2 regions of the Isoptericola sp. NPDC060257 genome follow, and region 2 is predicted to be linked to the other one. Evidence: predicted binding sites of a transcription regulator. Region 2 holds the regulator's gene; the other holds the start of a gene.
The links. The regulator HspR, encoded in region 2, represses chaperone genes until heat shock. The targets are predictions, from matches to a motif close to AAGTTGAGTCNNNNNGACTCAACTT.
Positions count from the first base shown of each region.

Region 1: the regulator HspR is predicted to act here: its motif matches at 1,909-1,933, upstream of ACFWEK_RS18155 (LppM family (lipo)protein).

Region 1 is NZ_JBHXAW010000285.1:929-4,328, forward strand. It holds gene ACFWEK_RS18150 (alpha/beta hydrolase) at 1-780, opposite strand, end outside; gene ACFWEK_RS18155 (LppM family (lipo)protein) at 773-1,846, opposite strand; gene clpB (ATP-dependent chaperone ClpB) at 1,994-3,400, shown strand, end outside.
Region 2 is NZ_JBHXAW010000335.1:689-4,088, reverse strand. It holds gene ACFWEK_RS19455 (DnaJ C-terminal domain-containing protein) at 1-996, shown strand, start outside; gene ACFWEK_RS19450 (heat shock protein transcriptional repressor HspR) at 1,067-1,495, shown strand; gene ACFWEK_RS19445 (DUF1540 domain-containing protein) at 1,662-1,970, shown strand; gene ACFWEK_RS19440 (hypothetical protein) at 1,999-2,805, opposite strand; partial or broken gene ACFWEK_RS19435 (sigma-70 family RNA polymerase sigma factor) at 3,025-3,400, shown strand, end outside.

The DNA of each region.
Region 1 (3,400 bases), on a different contig from region 2:
CACGAGGACCGGGATCGTGAGGTCCAGCCCGCGGGCCACCCGGTGCTGCGCCCGGCGCACGGAGCGCAGCCACCCGGCGCGGGCGGGGAAGCCGGCGTGCGGCTTCCAGGCCAGGTCGTAGTCCCACTCTCCGCCGGTCTCGTGGTGCAGCGCGGCGCCGTAGTGCTCGCCGATGGCACCCACGACCACCCGCGGCGCGACGCGTCCGACGACGTCGATCGCCCAGGTCGCCGGGCCGCGCATCAGCCAGCTCTCGTTGAGCTCCAGCCACGGGCTGTTGAGCACGAGCGCGTCCGCGCGGGAGGGGCGGGCGTTCGCCCACAGGGGCGCGACCAGGCCGCCCGTGGAGTGCCCGAGCACCACCAGCCGCTCGTGTCCCGCGGCCCGCACGACGGCGGCCGCGGCGTCGAGGTCCTGGGCGTACAGGGCCAGGTCGTCCACGAGGTTCGGGTCGCGCCCGGCGGCGACGTGCGCGGCCAGCGCCCGTCCGTGGCCGCGCAGGTCGACGGCGTAGAACGCGTGCCCGCGGGCGGCGACGGTGCGGGCGACGTGCGGGTGGAAGAAGTAGTCGACGAACCCGTGCACGGACAGCACCGCCGTGCGCGCGACGCCGTGCGGGCCCGGCGCGCCGTCGTCGTCCGGCGTGGACGGCACGTGCCGCACCAGCACGGCCTCCGCGCCACCGGGCAGCGGCAGCGTGCGCGCCCGGAACTCCGGGCCGAGGACGTCCTCGCGCCACGCCCCGGGCCCGGGGCGCGGCGCGGTCTGCGCGTCAGGCACCCTGCGCGGGACCGGACGGGCGGTCCTCGTCGCCGGGGCGGTCGTCGGGAGTGCCCGTGACGTCGGGCTCGACGTCGGGACCCGGCGTCGCGGCGGGCTCCTGCCGGACGGTGTCCTCCTCGCCCGGGCGGCCGGGCTCGAGCGGCTCCGCGACGGGGCCGGTCGTGGGGCCGGCGGGCGGGGCGGCCTCGGGCGCGGCCTCCGGCTCGAGCGGCTCGGCGACCGGGCCGGTGCCCGGCTCCGCGGGCGGGGTCGCGGGCGCGCCGAAGACCTGCTCCTCCGGCGTCGGGCCGGCGGCGGGCACGGCCCCGGGGGCGGCCTGCGCGGCGAGGGCGGCGTCGCCCGTCGCGGTGCCCGTGACCGTGCCCGTCGACGTGGCGGGGCGGCGGTTGTTCCGCACGACGAACCACACGACGAGGCCGATGACGACCAGTCCGACGACGAGCCCGACGATCCACCACGGGAAGCTGCTGCCCGCGCTGGCGGCGCCGACGGCGTGGATCTCGGTGTTCTCGCCGACCGTCGGCGTCCAGGTGACGGTGTTGCCGTCGATGGTGCCGGTGGCGTCGCTGACCGGGCCGGGGAAGGTGATGGCGAGGCTGACGTCGAAGGCGTCCTGGACGTTCTGCGGCAGCGACTTCAGCTGGTCGGCGCCCTCGGAGAGGTTCATGGTGCCGTCGACGACGTAGTCGTCGCCGTCGCGGGTGATGGTGAGGTCCTCGCCGCCCTCGCCCGAGATCTGGCTGATCGGGGCCTCGGTGAACGTGTACCGGGTGCCGGTGTACTCGTCGTCGGAGTACGGCTCCTGGGACGTGCCCTCGGGGAGGTTCTGGGACAGCTCCCCGCCCGCCTGCTTCCACAGCTCGCCCGGCTCCATCCCCATGGTCTCGGCCAGGCTGTTGGAGACGGCCATGACGATCGAGCCGGAGACGGTGTCGTCCTCCGACAGCGTCATGTCCATGTCGACCTTCATGCACCCGGCGAGGGCGAGGAGGCCGACGGCGGCCAGGGCTGCCGCGATCGCGGTGCGGAGGCGGCGCACGGGGCCGCGGGCTGGAGTGGTCACCGGCCCAGCATCCCGCAGCGGCCGTCCGGGAGCCACCCGGCACCCCGGGCGGCTTGCGATCAAAGTTGAGCGGAATAGACTCAACTTTGGCGGCGTTCCCCCGACAGACGTTTTTCCCGTGTCATCGCACGTCATCCCGGAGGTCCCATGGACATCAAGCTCACGACCATGTCGCAGCAGGCGCTCGGCGACGCCGTCCAGTCGGCGTCGGCCGCGGGCAACCCCCAGCTCGAGCCCGTGCACCTGCTGCAGGCGCTGCTCCAGCAGACGGGCGGCGTCGCCGTCGGCCTGCTCGACGCCGTCGGCGCGAACGCCCAGCAGATCGGCCAGCGTGCCCGCGCGGCCCTCGTCGCCCTGCCGCAGGCGAGCGGGTCCGCCGTCGCGCAGCCCGCGCCGTCGCGCGCGATGAGCGCGGTGCTGGAGAACGCGGCCAAGGAGGCCGAGGCGCTCGGCGACGAGTACGTGTCGACGGAGCACCTGCTCATCGCGCTCGCCGCCGGGCAGTCCGCCGCCGCCCAGGCGCTGGCCGAGGCGGGCGCGACCGCCGACGCCCTGCGCGCCGCGCTGCCCGCCGTCCGCGGCTCCTCCCGCGTCACCAGCCCCCACCCCGAGGGCACGTACAAGGCGCTGGAGCAGTACGGCAGCGACCTCACGCAGCGCGCCCGCGACGGCAAGCTCGACCCTGTCATCGGCCGCGACTCCGAGATCCGCCGCGTCGTGCAGGTGCTCAGCCGCCGCACCAAGAACAACCCCGTGCTCATCGGCGAGCCCGGCGTCGGCAAGACCGCCGTCGTCGAGGGCCTGGCCCAGCGCATCGTCGCGGGCGACGTCCCGACGTCCCTGCAGGGCAAGCGCCTCGTCGCGCTCGACCTGGCGGGCATGGTCGCGGGCGCCAAGTACCGCGGCGAGTTCGAGGAGCGGCTCAAGGCCGTGCTCGAGGAGATCACCGCGTCGGACGGCGAGGTCGTCACCTTCATCGACGAGCTGCACACGGTCGTCGGCGCGGGCGCCGGCGGCGAGGGCGCCATGGACGCGGGCAACATGCTCAAGCCGATGCTCGCCCGCGGCGAGCTGCGCCTGGTCGGCGCCACGACCCTCGACGAGTACCGCGAGCACATCGAGAAGGACCCGGCCCTCGAGCGCCGGTTCCAGCAGGTGTTCGTCGGCGAGCCGTCCGTGGAGGACACGGTCGCGATCCTGCGCGGGCTCAAGGAGCGGTACGAGGCGCACCACAAGGTGACGATCGCCGACTCCGCGCTCGTGGCCGCCGCCGCGCTGTCCGACCGGTACATCACCGGCCGGCAGCTGCCCGACAAGGCGATCGACCTCGTCGACGAGGCGGCGTCGCGCCTGCGCATGGAGATGGACTCCTCGCCGGTCGAGATCGACGAGCTGCAGCGCGCCGTCACGCGCCTCGAGATGGAGGAGGTCGTGCTCAAGGAGTCCGACGACGCCGCCTCCACCGAGCGACTCGAGCGGCTGCGGGCCGACCTCGCCGACACGCGCGAGAGGCTCGCCGCGCTCACGGCGCGGTGGGAGTCGGAGAAGGCCGGC
Region 2 (3,400 bases):
GACTGGATCGAGAAGGACTTCTACTCCGCTCTCGGCGTCCCCAAGGACGCGGACGACGCGGCCATCAAGAAGGCGTACCGCAAGCTCGCGCGCCAGTACCACCCGGACCAGAACCCGGGCGACGCGTCGGCGGAGGCGAAGTTCAAGGAGATCGGCGAGGCGTACGCCGTGCTGTCCGACTCCGAGCAGCGTCAGCAGTACGACGCCGTGCGCGCCATGGCCGGCGGCGGCGCCCGCTTCGCGGCGGGCCCGGGCGGGGGCGGGGGCAACGGTTTCGAGGACGTCTTCGGCTCGATGTTCGGCGGCGGCGCCGGCCCGAACGAGCGCTATCAGCAGTACCCCCAGGGGGGCGCGGGTGGCGGAGGCTTCGAGGACATCCTCAGCTCCATGCTCGGCGGCCAGGGGGGCTTCCGCGGCGGCCGGCAGCGCGCCGGCTTCACCACGCCGCAGAAGGGCCCGGACGTCGCGGCCGAGACCACGCTGCCGTTCCGCACGGCGGTGGAGGGCGCCACCGTCGAGTTCACGGTGGACGGCCGCAAGGTCAAGACCAAGATCCCCGCCGGGGTGAACGACGGCCGCAAGCTGCGCATCCGCGGCAAGGGGCGCCCCGGTTCGGGCGGCGGCGACGCCGGCGACCTGGTGGTCACCGTGCACGTCGCGCCGCACCCCGTGTTCACGCTCGACGGCGCGAACCTGCGCATGACGGTCCCCGTGACGTTCGCGGAGGCCGCGCTGGGCACGACGGTCGAGGTGCCGACGCTCGACGGGCACACCGTGAAGCTCAAGGTGCCGGCGGGCACGCCTACCGGGCGGGTGCTGCGGGTCAAGGGCCGCGGCGTCAAGAACGCCAAGACTCAGGGTGACCTGCTCGTCACGGTCCAGGTGGCCGTGCCGCAGAAGCTCAGCAAGAAGGCGAAGGAGGCGCTCGAGGCGTTCGCCGCCGAGAGCGACCACGAGGACGTGCGGGCGGGGCTCGCGCAGCGCGCGGCGGAATGACGCCGCGGCGGCGCGCGGGGCGACCGGCCCGGGGCGGCACCGAGGAGCGGCACCGAGCGAGGAGGTAGCGATGGTCACCGAGGACGCGCCGGTGCTGACCGTGTCGCAGGCGGCCCGGCTCGCGGGCATGCACCCGCAGACGCTCCGGCAGTACGACCGCCTCGGGCTGGTCACGCCGCGCCGCACCGCCGGCCGTGGCCGCCGCTACTCGCAGCGGGACGTCGCACGACTGCTCGAGGTGCAGCGCCTCGCGCAGGTGGAGGGCATCAACCTCGCCGGGATCCGGCGCATCCTCGACCTCCAGGAGCACGTCGCCCAGCTCGAGGGCCGACTCGCGGCGCTCGCCATGCAGCCGCCCGGCGGCTGGGTGTTCACGGCAGGCACGACGGGCGACGTCGTCGTCGTGCGCCGCGGCCAGCGCGTGCGCCGCGCGGAGCGGGCCGACCTCGAGGCCGAGGAGGGCGCGCTGGTGCTGTGGCGCCCGCACCGCCGCGGCTGACGACTTTCCGCAACGCAATTCTTCGCTAATTCGCGAGGCAATGGGTAAGGCATTCCTTATTTGACCAGTCGTGAATTCGATCGCGCATTCACTGTGCAATTCCGTGCGAGAGGAATATCGTGGTCGAAGGCGGCGAGAGCCGGCGTCGAGCGGCGAGGAGCGCACCATGAGCACGCTGATGGAGATGCCCGAGGTCACCGAGTGCACGGTCGAGGGCTGCGGCTACAACCACGACCACGGCTGCCACGCCGGGGCGGTGACGATCGCGGGGCACAGCGGCGACGCGGCGTGCGCCACGTTCATCCCGCTGAGCTCCAAGGGCGGCCTCGAGAAGGTCGTCGCCCACGTGGGCGCCTGCCAGCGCGGCGACTGCGTCCACAACACCGACCTCGAGTGCGCGGCGTCGGCCATCCGCGTCGGCCCCGGCCCCGACGACGAGAGCCACGCCGACTGCCTCACGTACGCGCAGCACTGACCCGACCCCCGGGACGTCCCCGGGGCGGCTACCGGGCCAGTTGCGTCAGGAGCTCGACGGCGGCGGCGTGCGACGTCGGGAGGCGCTCCACCCATACCCGGGTGGGGCGCCTCAGCACGTCTCCGAGGCCCATGAGCGCGGCGTTGCGCTCCACCACCCCGCGGGTGGCCTTGGCCAGGTCGGGCACCCCCGTGTCGCGCCGCGCGAGCACCGTGAACACGCCGTCCGTGAGGGCGGCCATCGGATGGCCCTCCCCGAAGACCTGCTCGAGGGCGCGCCCGACGGTCGCGGAGCGCGCGGCGCGGTCCCACGGGGCAAGGCCGTCGACGGCGACGTCCACGACGACGAGGCAGTGCGTGTCCGGCACGCCCTGGTCCGCGCCGACGGCGGCGCCGTAGGTCTCCCGCAGCCGCTCGGCCAGGTACTCGCGGGTGGGCAGCCCCGAGCTGGGGTCGCGCAGAGCGCCGAGCGCCGGCTCCGCGTCGCGGCCTCGCACCCACCCGACGGCGACCGCGCGGATCGCGTCGGGGTCCGGCGGGTGGTGGGCGGAGCGGTACAGGCACTCGACGTCGTCCAGCGTCTCGCCCAGGCCGACGCCGGCCCGCCCGCGCGCGGCGCCTAGCCGGTGCGCGGCGGCGTGGGGGGAGCGGCCGTCGTCGAAGGCCTCGACAAGGGCGTCGACGGCGGGGTGGTACCAGTCGTCAGGACGCAGCCACACCTCGGCGAGGCTCGTCGCACGCCAGCGGTCGATCACGTCCGGGACGTGCTCGGGTGCGTCGTGCTCGGGCGCATCGTTCTCGGGCGCGCCGCGGGGGCCGCTCGTGGACCGGTTCATGATGATGGGACCGCCATGGGCAGCCATCATGACGCAGTTGTCCGCCACTTTCATCGGTAGGTGCCCCGGGATAGCCCTCTCCGCTGCCCGAGGCACGGAAAACTGCGGAAATCCTGCGCTGTTCCTGGGGAATTTCACCCCGGAGGACGAGGCGGGGAGCACGTAGAGTACGGGAGTCTGCGCGGTTGGGCGCGCAGTGCAGCCAGAGCGAGGTCGGCCATGACGGACGTCTACGTGGGGTCAGACGACTCGGCGCGCAGCGACGCCGAGCTGATCCTCGACGTGCGCGGCGGCGACCTCGAGGCGTTCGGGGCCCTCTACACCCGGCACGTCCCGGCGGCGCGGGCCGTGGCCCGGCAGTACGTCCGGTCGTCGGCCGACGCGGACGACCTCGTGTCCGAGGCGTTCCACCGCGTGCTCGACGTGCTGCAGCACGGCGGCGGCCCGGACGCGACCTTCCGCGCCTACCTGCTCACCGTGGTGCGGCGCCTCGCCGCCGACCTCGCGCGGGGCGTGAAGCGCACCCGCCCGACGTCCGACGACGGCACGTTCGAGGCCGCGCTCGGCCTCGTGGACCCCACCGACGTCGCCACGT